2 regions of the Micromonospora sp. NPDC049836 genome follow, and region 2 is predicted to be linked to the other one. Evidence: riboswitches for the same ligand, from Rfam matches in the RefSeq annotation. Region 2 holds a riboswitch; the other holds the start of a gene.

Region 1 (9,718 bases), on a different contig from region 2:
CGAAGTTGCCGCGGTCCTGCTCGTCGAGGAGCGAGGAGTACTCCACCGGGTTGATCTTCAGGTCGAACCCGCCGTCCTTGACCATGGCCTGCAACGCCTGCGCGAGGCGCAGCGAGTCGGGCGTGTTCGAGATGAGCATCGCCACCGGGTACGGCGTCTGCACGCCGGCCTCGGACAGCAACTGCTTGGCCTTGGCGGGATCGTGCGGAACGCACGTCTGCGCCTGCTCGGACGAGAACGGGCTGGCCGGCGAGATCGGTGAGCAGGCGGGGGCGAAGAGTCCGTTGAAGACGGCCTGGACCAGTGCCTTGCGGTCGAGGGCGTACTCGAAGGCCTGCCGGACCTTGGCGTTCTGCGCGATCGGCCGGTTGATCGGCTTCGGCGCGGTGCCGACGCCGTCGACGTTGCCGATGTTGAAGGTGAGCCCCTGGTAGCCCAGCGACTGGGACTGGAGCACGGTGAGCGAGGAGTCGCCGCGCAACGCGGCGTAGTCCTGGGTGGAGATGCTGTCGGCGACCTGCGCGTCGCCGGAGCGCAGGTTGGCCGCCCGGATGCTCGCGTCGCTGAGGATGTGCCAGGAGATGGCGTCGAAGTTGACCTTGCTGGCGTCGTAGAAGTTCGGGTCGCGGACCACGTCGATGGAGTTCTGCGGCACCCGCTTGGCGAACTTGAACGGGCCGACGCAGACCGGCGCGTTGGCGAAGTTGTCGCCGAGGCTCTGCAGCGCCTTCGGGCTCATGATCATGCCGGCCCGGTCCGCCAGCGCCCCGACCAGCGGCGCGAACGGCTGCTTCAGGTGGATCACGACGGTGTTGGCGTCGGGCGCGTCGACGGTCTCGATGGGACCGAGTTCGCTCTTGCGCGCGGAGCGGGCGTTGGTCAGGTGCCGTTGCAGGGTGGCCTTGACCGCGGCGGAGTCGAACGGGGTCCCGTCCGCGAACCGCGCGCCCTGGCGCAGCGGGATGGTGACCGTCCTGCCGTCACTGCTGGTGCTCGGCAGGGCGGTGGCCAGTTGCGGTACGACCTGGGCCTGCTCGTTGACGTCGTAGAGCTTCTGGCAGATGGCCTGGAAGACGTAGCGCGAGTAGAGGCTGCGCGACAGCGTCGGGTCCAGCGCGTCGGGCTCCGCGGAGAGGGCGATCACCAGCTTGCCGCCCTTCTTCACGGCGGCCGGGTCGGCCGGCGTACCGAAGTTGTCCTGTCCTGCCGCCTGGTCCTCACCGGACTTGGCGCCGCCCTCGTCGTTCGACACCGGCGAGCACGCTACGACGGTGCAGGCGACGGCGAGCGCCGCCACAGCTGCCCGTAATGGGGAGAGCCTTCGCAGGCTCGGGTCACTGAGGTTCGTCATTGGGAGCTCCTCGAGTGGGCGATTCGGGGAGCGTATGTTGTATACGAACTGCTCCGCAAGACCTCCGGTCTGCACCAGGACGAGCCACCAGCGACCGACCACCCGGGCCAGGCGCCGCGCGGCGGGCAGGTTCGCGACGGCCCGGTCGAGGAAGGCGCGGACCTCGCCGGGGTCACGGCCCGGTGTCCGAACCCGACCGGCCGGCAACGGCGCTCGCGCACCTGTCAGGCGTCGAAATGTGGATTGCGTCGGCCCCAACACCGTCGCTACCGTGACGCCAGGTCATGAGTGCCAGCGCGAAGCCCCGGCTTGCTGGCCGGCAACCCTCCTACGCGGGTGGGGTGCTCCGGGTGAGGACCCGGCCCGGCACAGGGTGTGCCCGGCAAGTCGCGGACGGAGCACTCCCCTGCCATTCCCCACGAGACTGACCGCGCCGCTGCTCGACGGTGAACGTGTCCGGCTGGAGCCACTGGAGCACCGGCACGCCGCGGACCTGGCCAGAGCAGCCGAGGAGAACCGGACCTCGTACCGCTTCACCTGGGTACCCACCGCGGGCGAGGTGAGCGACTACATCGATGCGCAGCTGGCCCGGGCCGCCGCCGGGAGTTTGCTGCCGTACGCGCAGGTGGCCAAGGCGTCCGGACGCGCCGTCGGGGCGACCGCCTACTGGGATCCGCGGCTGTGGCCGGACCGCGACGAGTTGTGCGCGGTCGAGGTCGGTTTCACCTGGCTGGCCGCTTCGGCCCAGGGCAGCGGGCTGAACACCGAGGCCAAGTTCCTGCTGTTCGCCCACGCGTTCGAGCAGTGGCGGGTGGCCCGCGTCGACCTCAAGACCGACGCGCGCAACGCGCGCTCCCGCGCGGCGATCGAGGGGGTGGGAGCGCAGTTCGAGGGCGTACTGCGCTGCTGGTCGCGGTCCTGGGCGCCGGGTGAGGAGGGCCTGCTCCGGGACTCCGCGATGTACTCCATCCTCGCCTCGGAATGGCCGGCCTGCCGGACCCGCCTACGGGCCCGGCTCGCCGAAGGCCGGTGACCTCGGCCGGTCCGCCGAACGCGCCAACACGCCGGCGCTTCCGCGCACGCCTCGACGAGGTCCCGGATCCTCGTGACGCTCCGGTCCCGTCCCGTCCCGGCAAGAGGTCGCACGGCGAGACCTGACGGCCTACCGGCGTGCCGTCACGTCGACGGGACGCGCCTGGTCACCGGTCGCCAGGCCAGCGCGGCCGAGGCGGGCCCGGGCGCGGGCCGTACGAATGGCGGCGGTCAGGGTCGCGATGTCGTAGGCGCCGTGGTGGCGGCGGCCGTTGATGAAGAAGGTCGGGGTGCCGGACACTGCGCTGTGGTCGGCCGAGTCGATGTCGCGGTCGATGCGAGCGGCGTGGGCGTGGCTCGTGAGCTCGTCGTGGAAGCGCTTCTGATCCAGGCCGAGGTCGGCGGCGTATCCGAGCAGATCGGTGAGGTTCAGCTTGTCCTGGTGGTCGAGCAGCAGGTCGTGCATCTGCCAGAACTTGCCCTGGGCGGCCGCCGCTTCGGCGGCCTCCGCGGCGAGCTGGGCGTGCGGGTGCACGTCCGGCAGCGGCAGGTGGCGCCACACGAAACGCAGGTCGGCGTGGCCCAGCAGCTGCCGGACGGCCGGCTCGGCCCTCCCGCAGTACGGGCACTGGAAGTCGCCGTACTGCACCAGCGTCACCGACGCGTCGGCCGGGCCGCGGACGTGGTCCCGCTGCTCGTCAACGTCGGGGATGAGGTCGGTCAGCTCCGTCATGTCGCCGAACAGCGCCCGGACGCGCGTGTCCTTGGGCAACATGTGGGTGACCCGGAACGCGGTCCAGGTCAGCACCGAGGACACGATCGCGGCGCTGAGCACCCCGACCTTGACCTCGGCCAGGTGGTCGCCGGTGAAGGCCAGGCCGGCGATCAGCAGCGACACGGTGAAGCTGACGCCGGCGATCGTGCCGCTTCCGAGCACGCCCGCCCAGCCCACGGCCGGACGGATGCGACCGCCTGAGACCCAGGTGAGCCCGGCCGAGGTGCCGATCACGGCGAGCGGCTTGCCGACGACATACGCGAGCAGTACGCCCCAGGTCAGAGGTGAGGTGAACGCCTGGGCCAGGAACGGACCGTCGATGCTGATGCCGGCGTTGGCCAGGCCGAACAGCGGCACGATGAGGTAGCTGGACCAGGGATGGTAGATGCGCTGAAGGCGGTCGTTGGGCGACAGCGTGTTCGCGAGGCCGATCGACGCCGTCCGCGCGAGCGTGGGCGTCGGCTGCTCACGGAACGACCGGAACAGTCCGCTGACCTGCTCGAGCTCGGCGCGGCCCGGAGAGTAGGCGAACGCGGTCAGCCCGATGGCCAGTCCGGCCACCACCGGGTCGACTCCGCTGACCAGAAGCGCGCCCCACATCACGACGGCGACCGGCGCGTACGCCGCGCCGCGTCTCACGCCGGCCGCGCGGAGGGCCAGCATGACCGCGAACGCCGCGACGGCCACCACGATGGGCGTCATTCTGATGTCGTCGCTGTAGACGAGGGCGATGACGATGAGTGCGATCAGGTCGTCGACCACGAACACGGTGAGCAGAAAGATCCGGATCTGGTCGGGCACGCCGCGACCGAGCAGTGCCAGCAGGCCCAACGCCAGAGCGGTGTCGGTCGACATGGCCACGCCCCAGCCATGCGCGCCCGGCCCACCGTGGTTGATCGCCAGGAAGACCAGCACCGGGATCAGCATGCCGATCACGCCGGCCACGGCGGGCAGCACGAATCGTCGCCGGTCGCGGAGGTCACCCAGGTCGAACTCGCGCCGCGTCTCGAGGCCGACGACCAGGAAGAACAGCGTCATCAAGCCGCTGTTGATCCAGGTGTGCAGGTCGCGGGAGAGTTCGAGGTGCCCGAGGCGTAGGGACAGTGGGGTGCGCCACAGGGCTTCGTAGGAGTTGAGGTCGATGTTGGCCCAGAGCAGTGCGGCGACGATGGCGGTCACGAGCACGCCGGCGCTGCCGGACTCGGTCCGCAGAAAGGCTCGCAGCGGGGGCGCCAGATTGCGCTTCCAGATCGTCCGGCCGCTCATCCTGGTCTCGGTCACACGTCACCTTCCGGCGCGCTGGCCGGGCCTGGATAGCTGATCAAGCCGGGCCGACGAACTCGGTCCGTACGCTCCAGGCGAACTGGATCAGCAGGGTCACCGGGGACTTCTCGGCGATCTCATGCATCACCTTCAGGTCGTCGGGGTCAGGGTCCTCGCTCAGGGTGATCGTGCGCTTGAGGTACCGCTCCGCGCCTTCCCGCACGGGCTCGTGGTATTCGATCTCGACGGTGATGTCACCGGCAGTGTCGTACTTGTAGTCGACGTACTGCCGCAGCGTCTGGGCCGTGCACGACGCGAGCGCCATCAACAGGTACTCCGTCGGCGTCGGGCCGTCGCCGAGTGCGCCGTTGTGCGGTTCATCGGCGACGAACGTGAAGCCGTGGCTGGTCATGTCCGTGCGCCGGCGCTCGGTGGCCGGAAGGACAGCTCGGGCGGATGCGATGACACGATCCTGATCGGTTTCCATCAGCCGCGCCTTCCTGTAGATCCTGGTGGTGAGGGGTCCGGGTACGCGAATCCAGCAGCGGCCGAGCCGCCGGCTGAGCGGGGCTGCGGCCGGGCGTGCCACCCCGCGACCGGGTACCTGCGCAGGCTAGCCTCTCCCGGACCGAATAGTCCACTTGATCACTGATAGTCGGAGCCGCTCAGCCCTCGACACCCGTCACCGGGAGGGTATCAAGCTGCGCTTGGGGGCGATCTCGACCCAGAAGTTCCGAGCTGATCGCGATCGACTCCGGGCCCGGAACTGGACTCACAGGTCCGGCGAGGCGGGTGTGCCGGTGCTGTTCGACGGGTCTCTCGGCCGCGATGATCTCCCGCGACGCCTCCCGGACCAGCCCGGCCGCCGACTGATCGCCGCCCGCGGCGTGCGATCGGGGCGGGCGCGTCCTCGCCGGTGCGCGCATCTCGACGATCATGCGGCGGCGCCTCGTCAGCGTGGCCGGACGGGGCGGGGTCGGGTCCGCCCAGGGCAGGTGATCCGGCATGCTGTGCCCATGAGTGGTCCGGTCATCGCCGCCGGGCGCCGCCACTCGGTGGGGCTGCGCGCCGACGGCACCGTGGTCGCGGCCGGCGCCGGCACCTCGGGTGAGTGCCGGGTCGGGGACTGGGCGCAGGTGGTCGCCGTGGCGGCGGGAAACGTGCACACGGCGCCGAACACCGGGCGTTCGCACAGCGTCGGCCTGCGCGCGGACGGCCGCGTGCTGGCGACGGGCTGGAACGGTGACGGGCAGTGTGACGTCGCGTCCTGGCGGGACATAACAGTGGTCGCCGCGGGCTGGCGCCGCACCCTGGGGCTGGCGGGTGACGGCACCGTGCTGGCCGTGGGACGGCGGCACGAGGGCGCGTGTGACGTGAGCCGGTGGCGGGAGGTGGTCGGGTTGGCCTGCGGCGACTGGCATTCGGTGGGCGTCCGGGCCGACGGGACCGCCGTCGCCGTGGGGAACAATCGGCGCGGGCAGTGCGCGGTCAACACCTGGCGGGACGTTGCCGCCGTGGCCGCCGGCTACCTGCACACGGTCGGTCTCGGCGCCGACGGGCGGGTGTCCGCCGTCGGGGACGATTCGACGGGCGCCTGCGACGTCGACGGCTGGCGGGACGTGGTGGCGGTCGCGGCCGGGAGCTACCACACCGTGGGCGTCACCGCGACCGGCCGGGTCCTGGCCGTCGGCGGCAACGACGCCGGGCAGTGCGACGTCGCGGGCTGGCGCGACATCGTCGCGGTGGCGGCCGGATCCACCCACACGCTTGGATTACGCGCGGACGGGACGGTTGTCGCCGCCGGCGACAACGCCCACGGCCAGTGCGACGTCGCCGACTGGCACGGGATCCGGTCGCCCCACTGACGACCGTCCGCCGCTATTCGATGAGCACCTTCACCGAGTCGGCCAGCCCGTCGTTGCGGTTGATGCCGACGAAGAATTCGCTCCCCACGTGGGTGACGTCCTCGATCTCGTCGGTCAGGTTGTTGCCCGGCACGCCGATGTCGCTCTCCACATCGCCGCCGGACCAGTTGTACTGGTAGATCCAGTTCCAGCCGGTGGCCGGCGTCGAGGTGTTGATGGACTTGGTGTTCCAGATGTAGTTCTCGGAGCAGTCGATGCCCTGGTCGGAACGGTTGTCGTGACTGGTCAGGTTGCTCTTCACCAGCGTCCAGCCGCTGGTGAGCGCGCCGGCGCCGGGATGGGTCCACAGGCTGCCCAGCCGTCGGGCGGCGTACTTGCCGGCCCCGCCGGCGGCCGTCGCGCTGTAGCAGAAGCCGCTGATGTTGCCGATCGGCAGCCGCACCTCGCTGGCGGCGCCGATGGATCCGTCGGCGGCCAGGCGCACGATCGTGACCTTGTCGCTCAGATACGCCGACTGGCTGCCCTGGGTGGCGATCAGCGCCGGGCCCTGGCCCAGGTAGTTCGCGTTGTAGGCCAGGTCGTTACCGTGGCCGAGGGTGGGGATGGAGGTCGGTGCCCCGGCGCAGACCCAGCTGGCGCCGTCCCAGGTGGAGCCGTCGCGCAGCCACCGGGACAGCACCGGCTCCGCGCCGGCCGCCTTGGTGAAGACGATGTAGAGCTGCCCGCCCGGACCGGCCACCATGCCCTGCATGACGGTGCGGCCCGCCTTGCACGCGCTGCTGTTCGGGATGTTCAGCCGCTCCGCGCCGGTCCGGTCGGTGGCGGCGGAGGCGGACGCCGCCGGGGCGATGGCGACGCCCACGGCGAGCACGAGCACGGACGCGACGCTTGACAACTTCTTCACTGGGCGCTTCTCCTCCAGCGGTAAGGGGAGAGCAGCGTATCAGTCAATGGGAGCTTGTCTATTTGTGTCGTCAACGTCCCGAAGCGCCACCCTCGCCCCGCCCGCTCGGTCCGGCGTGCTGTCGCGCCTGATCAGGTCGACCGAAAACCGCTGCCGGTAACCGGCTGCCGGGGTGCCGTTCAGGAGCAGGCGGGCGGCCGCTGCCGCCATGTCCTCGACCGGCAGCCGCATGGTGGTCAACTGGGGGTTGGCGCACACCGCGGCGATGCTGTCGTCGAAGCCGATGATGCTCACATCGTCGGGGATACGACGACCGGTGGCGGTGATCGCCTGCACGGCTCCGGCCGCCATCAGATCGTTCGCGACCAGCATGGCGTCGATCTCCGGATCCTGGTCGAGGAGCCGCCGTGCGGCCTGGTAGCCGCCGTCGCGATGGAAGTCACCGTCCACGCTCACGTCCACCAGGCCGAGCTGGCGCACGGCCCGGCGGAAACCGGTACGCCGGTCGCTGGCGCAGGGGTTGACTGCGGGGCCGTGGATGGCGGCGATCCGTCGACGGCCCAGCCGGTGCAGTTCGTTGACGGCGGCGATCGCACCGTCGATGTTGTCGGCCTCCATCGCGGGCACCAGCGCGGCGGTGGGCACCATCGACACGATCCGACGGCACCGCCGGTAGAACCGCGTCGCCAGGTCTGGCGTGGTGTCGGCAAGAACCGCCCCGAGCGTAGCGTTCGCGGCGATGGTCTCGATCGCTTCGGCAGCCCGCTCCCGGTCGATCGTGTGCAGCCGCAGTTGCGCGTTGACGCCTTCGAGCACCGGCATGAGGCCGGCCACGACCCGGCTGAAGTATGGATCGGTGCCCAGCCAGCCGATCGGACGGCCACAGGTCACCGCGACAACGTCGACGGCACGCTGACGACCCGAGGCCAGCGCACGGGCCACCTCGTTGGGCCGGTATCCCAGCTCGGCCACGGCCGCGTGGACGCGCGCCCGCACCAGGTCGGACGCGCCCGGCGCACCGTTGATCACGCGGGACGCCGACGCGCGGGACACCCCTGCCGCACGTGCGACGTCCTCGATGGTCGGCTTGACCTTGTTCATCGCAGCCCCCGCTCTCCGGCACGTGCGCTTGGGTGCCGAGATGCTGAACGATAGGCCAGAGAGCGCTCTCAGGTGAAGCGCTCCCACGCGGATGAGTGGGTGGGGCACGAGACGTCAGCGGCGTAGCCGGCGGCGCACGGACCGTCGTGGCCGGTGCGGAGCAGGCAGCGCCGGCCGCCGGGCATCATGGCGTCGCAGAAGACCCAGTGGCGTACGTTCTGGTCGTCCTCTGCGGAGACGGTGGTACCGCCCGGTTCGGTGCGGGGCAGCACGAGCAGCCAACGGCCGACCACCCGGGCCAGGCGCTGCGCGGCGGGCAGGTCGGCGGCAACGATCGGCAGGTGGATGACGTACCGCTGGCTCACCGCTGGTGTCCCCGGGCGTCGCGGGCGCGGGCCTGGTCGGACTGCCAGCGGCGCAGCGCGTCCTTGATGACAGCGGTCTCCCGGCGGCTGGCGGCCAGCGCGGCGTGGGCGGCGGCCAGGTCGCCGGCCACCCGGTCGAGGAAGGCATAGACCTCGCCGGGGTCGAGGCCCCGGCGCCCGAGCCCGACCGGCGGGAAGCGGCGCTCGCGCACCTGCCACGGCAGCAGACTGGGGTACGCCCCGGAGCGGTAGGTCGCTCCGCTCCCCCGGGCCGGTCGCTGGTTGCGGACCATCATGCCGCTGGCCTTCCTCTCCGTCGGATGTGGATGGGTGGGGCCGCCCGCCCTCCCCGCACGCGCGGACCCACCCGGCCCTGCCACCGCAGCTCATCAGCGGTACGGCAGCACGGCTCCTGTAGTCAGCTTGTGACACTGAGCGCCCTCCATGCAACGTTCCACTACGGATTTTTTGCTCAGTGCATTGACTTTCTTTACAGCAACGTGTAGAGGTTGCAGGGCGACGTTACGCAGTGTTGCAGGACGGAATCAGGGAGTGTTCGGGTGGCCGAGGACATCGGATCGACCGTGCCGCGCCGGCAACTCGGCCGGCTGCTGCGCCAGTACCGCACCGAGGCCGGCGTGACGCTCGACGCCGCCGCCGAGGCCCTGGAATACAGCCGACAGAAGATCTGGCGCATCGAGTGCGGCCTGGGCGCGGTCCGGGTGCTCGACGTCAAGGCCATGTGCGAGCTGTACGGGGTCTCGGCGGAGCTGACCGAGGTGATGAAGGGGCTGGCCACCGAGACCAAGTCGAAGGGCTGGTGGCACGCGTACGGGGACGCGGTGCCGAGCTGGTTCGAGCTGTACGTCGGCCTGGAATCCGCCGCCGCCCACCTGCGGGAGTACGGCGACAACCTGGTCCCGGGACTGCTCCAGACCCGAGCCTACGCACTCGGCCTCTACCAGCCGGGCAGCCGGCTGAGCGTTGAAGAACGCGAGCGCGCAGTCGAGGTGCGCCTCCAGCGACAAACACTCCTGAGCCGTAGGCTGCCGCAGCCTCCAC
Region 2 (9,718 bases):
GGGATCGGGGCCGCCCTGGTCGCCATCTTCCAGGGCTTCGGCGACTTCCTCACCGGCCTGATGAGCTGACCCCGGTCCCGGGCGCGGGCTGGGCGGTCAGCCGCCCGGGGACCAGGGCGCGGCCGGGCGCGGGCCGTACCAGCCGGCCGGGCCGTGACCGACCGGGGGCGGCGGCGGGGCCAGCACCACCGGGATCGGCACCACCGGCTCGTCCGGCGCCTCCACCGCCCGCTGCGACCCGTCCGGGAAGCGCAGGTGGTAGCGGTGCCCGTCCCACACCCCCAGCGGCGCCTGCGGGTCGCGGCCCACGAAGAACGACCGGTACGCCCCGATCGCGTCCAGCAGCTCCCGCTCCTCCCGCGCTGTCCGGTCCCGCTCGGCCGGCTTGCGGTCCAGCCCCCGGCGCATCCCGTCGCGCAGCAGCGCCAGCCGGGTGGCGGCGAACTGGTATCCGCGCATCGCCTTCACCCCGCCGTCGCCGGCCACCCGCCGGGCCCAGGTCCGGGCCGCGTGCCGCCGGCCGAGGCTGCCCAGGGCGGCCACCTCGGGCGGGGTGAGCCAGCCGGCCCGGACGTAGTCCGGCAGGGTCCGCTCGGTGAGCCGCCCCTCCCAGGCCCGCAGCCAGATGGCCAGGCCGACCATGCCGAAGAAGATCGGCACCATCACGCCGATGTAGCCGTACAGGACGATCACCGGCTGCCCGGTGGCCACGGCCAGCGAGGGCAGCAGGTTCCAGGTGCCGTGCAGCATCATCGCCAGCAGCAGGCCGGCGATCGGGGCGAGCAGCCGGACCCGCCGGTCGGCGCTGCGGGCGGCGACGCCCAGCCCCACCCCGGTCATCGAGGTGAACAGCGGGTGGGCGAAGCCGAAGAGCAGGATCCGGACGATGAAGATGGCGATGACCTGCTGCGCGCCGGTGGCCGGCCCGTACTCCTCGACGCCGGTGCGGTAGCCGTAGCCGCCCAGGTAGAGGATGTTCTCCACCATGGCGAAGCCGACCGCGGAGAGCCCGCAGTAGACCAGCCCGTCGGTGATCCCGGAGAACTCCCGCCGCCGGAAGATCAACAGCAGGATCGGCCCGGCCGCCTTCGTCAACTCCTCGATGAACGGGGCCACCAGCACGGCGGTCAGCGCGCTGGGCAGCCCCCAGTTCTGGAACAGCTTCGCGCCGGTCTCGTTGACCAGCAGCGAGATCGCGGTCGAGACGAACGCGCCCCAGGCGAAGCAGAAGATCAGATACTTCAGCGGCTCCGGCTCGTACCGGTCCAGCCAGAGGAAACAGGAGACCAGCACCGGCACCGGCAGGATGGCCGCGATCACGCCGACCAGCAGGGCCTCGGCGCCCAGGCTCTCACCCAGGGTGAAGACCATGAACACGGCGCCGGCGGCGATCAGCAGCACCACGCCGGCGAGCGCCAGGAACCGCCGCCAGCCCACCCGGCGCAGGGGCATCCGGGGGGTCGCCGGCCCCGGCGGAGGGGCGGCGGGCGCGGTCGGCGGCGGCGGAAGGGCTCCGCCGGGCGGGGTGTCGGGCATGCCGTCAGCGTAGTTCCCCGGGCCCCTCTGGTCCGGCCGCATCGCGGCCGCTATGCTGCCGGGCAGGTCACGAGCGCCAGCGTCAAGCCCCGGCTTGCTGGCCGGCAACCCTCGTCGAGTTCGCGGTGGGGTGCCCCGGGTGATGACCGGGCCCAGCCCGAACGGCGTGCTGGGCAAGCGCGGACCCCGTCCCGGTGCCATCCCCCGGGGTCCCCTGGACCCGGGAGGTTCGGCCGATGACCGTCACCCTCGTACCCTCGCTGCCCACCCTGGCGCCGCCGACCCGGCCGGACCCGCTCGGCGTGCTCGGCGTACCGGGGGAAATCAACCTGGACCACGCGGCCAGCGCACCCTGCGCGCGGGCCGCGGCCGACGCGGTGGCCGAGCTGCTGCCCTGGTACGCCAGCGTGCACCGGGGCGCCGGGGCGCTGTCCCGGCGCTGCACGCTGGCCTACGAGCGGGCCCGGCAGACGGTCGGCGACTTCCTCGGCGCCCGCCCCGACGATCACGTGATCTTCACCCGGCACACCACCGACGCGATCAACCTGCTGGCCCGGGCGCTGCCCGCCGGCACCACCGTGGTCACCTTCGCCGCCGAGCACCACGCCAACCTGCTGCCCTGGCCGCGCGGCTCGGTACGGCTGCCGGTGCCGGAGAGCCCCGGCGGGGCGGTACGCGCCCTCGACGCGGCCCTCGGCGAGCTGTCCCGGGACGCCCGGCCGGGGCTGCCGGTGCTGGTCGCGGTGACCGGCGCGAGCAACGTGACCGGGGAGCGCTGGCCGGTGGCCGAGCTGGCCCGGGTGGCCCGGCGGCACGGCGCCCGGATCCTGGTGGACGCCGCCCAACTCGCCCCGCACGCCCCGGTCGACCTGGCCGCGCTGGACGTGGACTATCTGGCGCTCTCCGGGCACAAGCTGTACGCCCCGTTCGGGGCGGGCGTGCTCGTCGGCCGAAGCGACTGGCTGGACGCGGCCCCGCCGTACCTGGCCGGGGGCGGGGCCACCAGCCACGTCGGCGCGGGCACCCACGAGGTGCGCTGGGCCACCGGCCCGGCCCGGCACGAGGCGGGCACCCCGAACCTGCTCGGCGCGGTGGCCCTCGCGGCGGTCTGCGCCGCGCTCGCCGAGGCCGACCGGGACGCGCTGCACGCCCGGGAGCAGGCCCTGCTGGCCCGGCTGCGGGACGGCATCGCCGCCCTGCCGCACGTGCTGGAGCTGCGCACCTTCGCGCCGGACGCGCCCCGGGTGGGCATCGTCAGCTTCGTGGTCGCCGGCCGGGACTCCGCCGAGGTGGCCGCCCACCTGGCGACCGCGCACCGGATCGGGGTACGCGACGGCCTGTTCTGCGCCCACCCGCTGGCCCGCCGGCTGCTGACCGAGGCGGCCGCCCGCGCCGGCCGGACCGACCTGCCGCCCACCGCGCTGCGCGCCAGCCTCGGCCTCGGCACCACCCGCGCCGACGTGGACGCCCTGCTCACCGCCCTGGCCACGCTGGCCTGACCGGTCCCGGGAGGGGTGGGGTCAGCCGACCGGTGGGGCGGTGGGGGGTTTCGGGGCAGGGCTCTGCTCGGTGATCTCGCCGCTGCGCTGCTCCTTGTCGCCGAACGCCTGCCGGACCAGCCGGTTCGCCTCCTCCTGGTCGATGCCGGAGGCCACCAGCAGGTCGCTGGCCGTGGTGCGCACCTGGGCGATCACCACGCTGCCGGAGAACCCCACCCCCTCGGCGTACGCCCGGCCGGCCTCGCTGACCCCGCGGAGCGAGCGCTCCCGGGCCTGCTCGGGCTCCTCCCCGACGGCGAACTCGTGCCGCAGCAGGCGGACCGACTCGGCCAGGTGGGCGATGGCGTCGACCATCGGCTCGGGGATCGGCTCCTCGTCCTCGATGATGGTGACCGAGCGGCGGATCAGGGTGCCGCTGTTGCGCATCGCCCGGTCGATCGGGTCGGCCGCCTCCGCGTAGTGGGTCAGCTCGTTGCGCCGGTGCCAGCGGGCCGGAGAGATGGTGATGGTCTCCTTGGCTCCCTCGATCGCCTCGGAGAGCGCGGCCAGCTCCTCCTTGTTCTCCCGCAACCGGTGCAGCGCCTGCTGGGCGGCGCGCCGGTCCCGTCTTCGCAGCGCCTCGGCGCAGCTGTCGAGCTGCGACGCGAGCAGGTCCAACGCCGGCCGGGCGGCCCGGTTGATCACCCGGAGCGGGTTGAGTGGCAGCAGGATCGCGGTGACCAGCAGCGCGATACCGCCGCCCAGGAACGCGTCGACGAAGCGCGGTATCTCCAGGTTCTGGGTGGACGGGCTGAGCGTGACGATCAGCACCGCGGTGGCCGCCGCCTGGATCACGATGGCCACGCTGGCCCCGGCGAAGATGGTCAGCAGGATCGCCGCGGTCACCACCAGCGCCAGCTGCCAGGCACCGGTGCCGAGGAAATAGATCAGCAGGTCACCCACGGCCACCCCGACCGCCACGCCGACGATCAGCTCCACGGTCCGGCGGAACCGCTGCCCGACGGAGGCCGCGAGGGTGCCGACCGCGGAGATCGGCGCGAACACCGGCTGCGGGTTGTGCAGCAGCCGGTGCGAGATCAGGTACGCCAGGCCGGCGGCGAGGCCCGCCTGCACGGCCAGGCCGGCGGCCATCCGCACCCGGTGCAGCCGGTCGTGCAGGGTGGCCCGGCTCCGCTCCCGCAGCTGCTCCATCGCCTCGGTGACCCGGGGCCCGTCCACGTCGACCAGTCCTTCACGCAGCGGCGCACGCCGCAGAAACGGCGATCGTCGGTCCCCGGCCATGGGCGGGACTACCCGCCCGGTCAGGGCTGAATCCTGCGCGGGTGGCGGTGCGGCAGACTGCACCGGGTGGACGAGCTGATCGACCGGTGGCACGCGGCGGCGTACGCGGCCGGGGCGACCGATCCGGCGGGCGTGGCGCGGGCGGGGTCCCGGCTGCTGGCCGGCTGGCGGGAACCGCACCGGCACTATCACGCCCTGCCCCACCTGCGGGCCGTGCTGGCCGTCGTCGACTCGTACGCCGGGTCGGCCCGCCGCCCCGAGCTGGTCCGGCTCGCGGCGTGGTGCCACGACGCCGTCTACGACCCCCGGGCCGGCGGCGACGCCAACGAGCGGGCCAGCGCGGAACTGGCCGGCGAGCTGCTCGCCGGCGCCGGGCTACCTGACCCGGCGGTGACCGAGGTACGCCGGCTGGTGCTGCTGACCGCCGACCACGCGGTCCCCGCCGACGACCCGGACGGCGCCCTGCTCTGCGACGCCGACCTGGCGATCCTGGCCGCCCCGCCGGACCGCTACGACCGGTACGCCGCCGCCGTCCGCCGCGAGTACGCCCACGTCCCCGAGCCCGCCTTCCGCGCCGGTCGCGGCCAGGTCCTCGCCCACCTGCTCGCCCTGCCCGCGCTCTACCGCCTGCCGGCCCTGCACGCCCGCTGGGAAGCCCCCGCCCGCGCCAACCTCACCCGCGAACTAACCACCCTCCCCCACCCCTAACCCCGGCCCCCGCCCGCCCTCTCGCTCCCCTCGCCCCTCGCCCCTCGCCCTTGCCCTCCGCCCCCACCCCTCGCCGATCTTGGACTTGTGGCACCGGAGGAAAGCCGCGAATCACCTCATCCCGGGAACCACAACTCCTTGATCGCGGAAGCGGGGGTGGGGGCCGGAGCGGGGGTGCGGGGGGCGAGGGCGGGGGTGAGGGCCGGAGCGGGGGTGCGGGGGTGGGGGGTGGGGGTTAGGTGTTTGGGGCGGCGGAGGTTGGCGGTGCGCAGGAGGCGGACGATCTCGCGGGGCGCAACGACCTGGGCGCCGAGCCAGACGGCAACCGGGAAGCGGTCGGCGGGCAGGTCGTAGTGATCGCGGTCGAAGGCGCGTCGGGGAGCGCCCAGCGCCTCGGCGAAGGCGTGCAGTTCGGCGTAGGACACGTCGCTGATCAGATGCGACCAGAGCCGGCCCCGCCAGGGCACCGAGGGGCGGTCCAGGTAGAGCACGACCAGCAACGGTACGCCCGGTTGATGATCACGTTGGGTCGGCCTAGCCTTCCCGGCATGGCCGCCCATCCCCTCCTCGACGACCTGCGGGCCGCGCTCGGTGCCGCCGCGGTGCTGACCGACCCCGACCTGCTCCGCACCCACCAGCGGGACGAGGCGGACCTCTGCGACGCCGGCATGCCGCTGGCCGTGGTGCGTCCCCGGACCACCGGGGAGGTCGCCGCGGTGGTCCGGGCGGCCGGCCGGCACGGCGTACCGCTGGTGCCGCAGGGGGCGCGGACCGGGCTGGCCGGGGCGGCGAACGCGGTCGACGGCGCCGTGCTGGTGAGCACCGTGGCGATGGACCGGATCCTGGAGATCGACCCGGTGAGCCGGATCGCCGTGGTGCAACCCGGCGTGGTCAACGCGGCGCTGGCCGGCGCGGTCCGCAAGCACGACCTGTGGTACCCGCCGGATCCGGGCTCCTGGGAGTCCTCCACCATCGGCGGCAACGTGGCGACCAACGCGGGCGGCATGTGCTGCGTGAAGTACGGCGTCACCACCGAGTACGTGCTCGGCCTGGAGGTGGTGCTCGCCTCCGGCGAGGTGCTGCGCACCGGCCGGCGCACCGCCAAGGGCGTCGCCGGGTACGACCTGACCCGGCTCTTCGTCGGCTCCGAGGGCACCCTCGGGGTGATCACCGAGGTGACGCTGGCGCTGCGGCCGGCGCCCGAGGAGGCGCTGACCCTGGTCGCCGTCTTCCCCACCACGGCGGCGGCCGGCACCGCGGTGGCCGGGATCGCCGAGCGGGGACTCACCCCCAGCCTGCTGGAACTGCTGGACCGGACCCACCTGCGGGCCATCGAGGCGTACCGGCCGATGGGGTTGCGCACCGACGCGCAGGCGCTGCTGCTGGCGGCCGTGGACACCGGCGCCCGGGCGGCCACCGACCTGGCCCGGCTCGCCGAGGTGTGCGCGGCGGCCGGCGCCGACGAGGTCTACGCGGCCACCGACGCGGCGGAGGCAGCCGCCCTGCTCCAGGCCCGCCGGCTGGCCCACCCGGCGATGGAGCGGTTCGCCGCGGACGCCTTCCCCGGCGGCAACGGCGGGCTGGTCATCGACGACGTGGCGGTGCCGCGCGGGGCGCTCGCGGCGCTGCTGGACGGGGTGGCCCGGATCGCCGAGGAGTGCGCCGTGCCGATCGGCGTGGTGGGGCACGCCGGGGACGGCAACATGCACCCGAACATCGTGGTCGACCGGGCCGACCCGGCGAGCGTGGCGCGCGGCCGGCGGGCCTTCGACGAGATCATGCGGCTGGGGCTGGAACTCGGTGGCACCTGCACCGGCGAGCACGGGGTCGGCCTGCTCAAGCGGGACTGGCTGGCCCGGGAGATCGGCCCGGTCGGGGTCCGGGTGCACCAGGCGATCCGGGCCGCGCTGGACCCGGCCGGGCTGTTCAACCCCGGCAAGGTGTGCTGACCCTCAGTCCTTGTCCTTGTCCTCGGCCGGCGTGGCCTGGGTGAGCAGGAGCAGGATCTGGTAGGCCACCCGCGGCTGCTCCTCGCCCGGGCAGTCCTGCGTGGTGATCGTCAGGCCGGGCGGGATCAGCAGGGTGGAGGTCAACGCGCCGACGCAGCCCTGCTTGTACCGCCGGACCTCGTCGGTCTCCCGGGTCAGCGCCGGGTCGTCGAGCATCCGCTGCAGGCGGTGGGTCTGCTCGGGGGTGAGTTGGCCGGTGGAGTCGACCCCGTCGCCCGCGCAGTCCCGGCACTGCCACCGCCCGCCCGGGTCCACCTCGAGGGTGCGGGGCGAGCCGTCCGGGCCCAGCTTCTGCACCAGGGAGACCGGCCGGCCGGCCGCCGCGGCCGGCGACCCGCCCGGCTGGTCGGCGGTGGTGGCGCCCTCGGCCCGGCCGAACAGCGAGCAGCCGGTGAGGGCCAGCGCCAGCAGGACGCCGGCGGTCATCGGGACGACGCGCGGCCAGGAGGGGCGAACCACGCACGGAAACCTACACTTCCGTAGGTAGGGGCCGTAACCCTCTGCCGGACGTTACCGACCAGTCACCTTGCGGAGGACGACGGCAGCTCCGCGGTGTCGCCGTCGCCGCCCCGATCGGCCGCGAAGCCGCGGACATCCGGGGCACCCAGCCGGGCGGCGTCGGCGGCCACGTCGTCGGGCATCGCCTGCGACTGCCGCTCGGCCTCCACCCGGGCCCGGTAGTGGGCGACCTCGCGGGCCCGGGTCGCCGCGTCCCAGCCCAGCACCGCACCCATCAGCTCCGCGGCGTGCTCGGCCGACTCCAGGCCGCGGTGGCTGGTCTCGATGGAGATCCGGGTACGCCGGATCAGCACGTCCTCCAGGTGCAGCGCCCCCTCGGCGCGGGCCGCGTACGTCACCTCGGCGGCCAGGTATTCCGGTGCGCCGGCGAGCGGGGAGCCGAGCAGCGGATCGGTGTCGATCAGGGCGAGCAGGTCGCGGGTGAGGGTGCCGTACCGCTCCAGCAGGTGCTCCACCACCCCGACCGGCACCCCGTGCCGGCGGGCCAGGTCGGCGCGGTCCCGCCACATCGCCGCGTACCCGTCGGCGCCGAGCAGCGGCAGGTCGGCGGTGCGCGACGGCCGGGTCCAGCCGAGCCGGTGCACCGCCCGGTCCACCACGTCCGAGGCCATCACCCGGTACGTCGTGTATTTGCCGCCGGCCACCAGCAGCAGCCCGAGCATCGGCTCGATCACCGCGTGCTCGCGGGAGAGCTTGGAGGTGGAATCGGCCTCGCCGGCCAGCAGCGGGCGCAGCCCGGCGTAGACGCCCTCGATGTCGTCGGTGCTGAGCGGCCGGTCCAGCACGGTGTTGACCTGCTCCAGCAGGTAGGCGATGTCCTTGGCGGTGGCCGCCGGGTGGGACCGGTCCAGCTGCCAGTCGGTGTCGGTGGTGCCGATGATCCAGTGGCCGCCCCACGGGATGACGAAGAGCACGCTGCTGGCGGTGCGCAGGATCAGCCCGGTCTCGCCGGTGATCGCCGAGCGGGGCACCACCAGGTGCACGCCCTTCGACGCCCGGACCCGGAAGCCGGGGCGCAGCCCGACGTCGTTGAGCATCCGGGACATGTCGTCGGTCCACACGCCCGTCGCCGCGATCACGGTGCGGGCGCGTACCTCGAACTCGGCGTCCGGCGACCCGGCCGGCGCCTCCAGGTCACGCACCCGGACCCCGGTGACCTCGCGAGCCTGCCGGATCAGCCCGACCGCCCGGGCGCTGGTCACCACGGTGGCGCCGAGGCTGGCCGCGGTCCGGGCCAGGGTGACCACGAGGCGGGCGTCGTCGACCTGCCCGTCGTAGTAGCGGATCGCCCCGGCCAGCCGGTCGGGCCGCAGGCTGGGGAAGACCCGGCGGGCGCCCTCCCGGGTCAGGTGCCGGTGCAGCGGCATGCCGCGCCCGCCGCCGAAGATGCCGGCGAAGGCGTCGTAGGCGGCCACCCCGGCGCCGTAGTAGGACCGGCGGACCAGCCGGCGGGGCAGGTCACACAGCCCGCCCTCGGCCGGCAGCGGGACCAGGATGGGCACCGGGCGGACCAGGTGCGGGGCGAGCCGGGTGGCGAGCAGGCCGCGCTCGGTCAGCGCCTCGTGCACCAGGTGGAACTCGAGCTGCTCCAGGTAGCGCAGGCCGCCGTGGATGAGCTTGCTGGACCGGCTGGAGGTGCCGGCGGCGTAGTCCCGGGCCTCGACCAGGGCCACCTTCAGGCCGCGGGAAGCGGCGTCCAGCGCGGCGCCCGCCCCGGTCACCCCGCCCCCGATGACCAGCACGTCGAACCGCTCGCCGCGCAGCTTGCGCAGGTCATCGGCGCGGCGGTGGACGGAGAGCTGACCGGCCTCGGATCGGGACACGTTGGGGTCGCGCACCCGTCCACCGTAACCGCAGCGGCGCTCGGGCGACACGCCCCCACCGCCCGCCCACCCCGGCCGGGTGGTGGGCACGCGGCGGGCGCCCACGCCGGCCGGGCACGGCGGCACCGTTCAGCACCGGCGGCCACCGTTGCCGTTTCTCGGGTCGGCGGCTGCGGGTGGGCTCGTACTGTGCTCACCATGCAGGCCGATCCTCCCCCTCCCGCTCCCCCCTCGCCCGCCCCGCCGACCAGCGGCGGCTGGGCGGTGGTCGCCGCCGTGGCCACCGGCGTCTGGGCGGTGCTCGTCGCGGTGCCCGGGCAGTTCGTCGGCTGGGTGGTCGACC

The links. Region 2 has a riboswitch for S-adenosylmethionine ahead of ACIBPB_RS14930 (aminotransferase class V-fold PLP-dependent enzyme). Riboswitches for the same ligand answer to the same signal wherever they lie in the genome.
Region 1: it holds a riboswitch for S-adenosylmethionine, as region 2 does, so the genes downstream of both, ACIBPB_RS12400 (GNAT family N-acetyltransferase) here and ACIBPB_RS14930 (aminotransferase class V-fold PLP-dependent enzyme) in region 2, are expected to answer to the same signal.

Annotation. Positions count from the first base shown of each region.
Region 1 covers NZ_JBITLH010000004.1:151,720-161,437, reverse strand. The annotation lists gene ACIBPB_RS12405 (ABC transporter substrate-binding protein) at 1-1,252, opposite strand, end outside; SAM riboswitch class IV at 1,632-1,746, shown strand; gene ACIBPB_RS12400 (GNAT family N-acetyltransferase) at 1,725-2,384, shown strand; gene nhaA (Na+/H+ antiporter NhaA) at 2,514-4,439, opposite strand; gene ACIBPB_RS12390 (OsmC family protein) at 4,480-4,908, opposite strand; gene ACIBPB_RS12385 (hypothetical protein) at 5,087-5,359, opposite strand; gene ACIBPB_RS12380 (RCC1 domain-containing protein) at 5,438-6,286, shown strand; gene ACIBPB_RS12375 (hypothetical protein) at 6,300-7,190, opposite strand; gene ACIBPB_RS12370 (LacI family DNA-binding transcriptional regulator) at 7,230-8,291, opposite strand; gene ACIBPB_RS12365 (hypothetical protein) at 8,360-8,656, opposite strand; gene ACIBPB_RS12360 (DivIVA domain-containing protein) at 8,653-8,952, opposite strand; gene ACIBPB_RS12355 (helix-turn-helix domain-containing protein) at 9,217-9,718, shown strand, end outside.
Region 2 covers NZ_JBITLH010000005.1:66,652-76,369, reverse strand. The annotation lists gene ACIBPB_RS14940 (hypothetical protein) at 1-69, shown strand, start outside; gene ACIBPB_RS14935 (PrsW family intramembrane metalloprotease) at 97-1,578, opposite strand; SAM riboswitch class IV at 1,602-1,722, shown strand; gene ACIBPB_RS14930 (aminotransferase class V-fold PLP-dependent enzyme) at 1,773-3,035, shown strand; gene ACIBPB_RS14925 (aromatic acid exporter family protein) at 3,057-4,316, opposite strand; gene ACIBPB_RS14920 (metal-dependent phosphohydrolase) at 4,383-5,024, shown strand; gene ACIBPB_RS14915 (DUF4031 domain-containing protein) at 5,141-5,515, opposite strand; gene ACIBPB_RS14910 (FAD-binding oxidoreductase) at 5,573-6,973, shown strand; gene ACIBPB_RS14905 (hypothetical protein) at 6,977-7,492, opposite strand; gene ACIBPB_RS14900 (glycerol-3-phosphate dehydrogenase/oxidase) at 7,555-9,375, opposite strand; gene ACIBPB_RS14895 (S8 family serine peptidase) at 9,574-9,718, shown strand, end outside.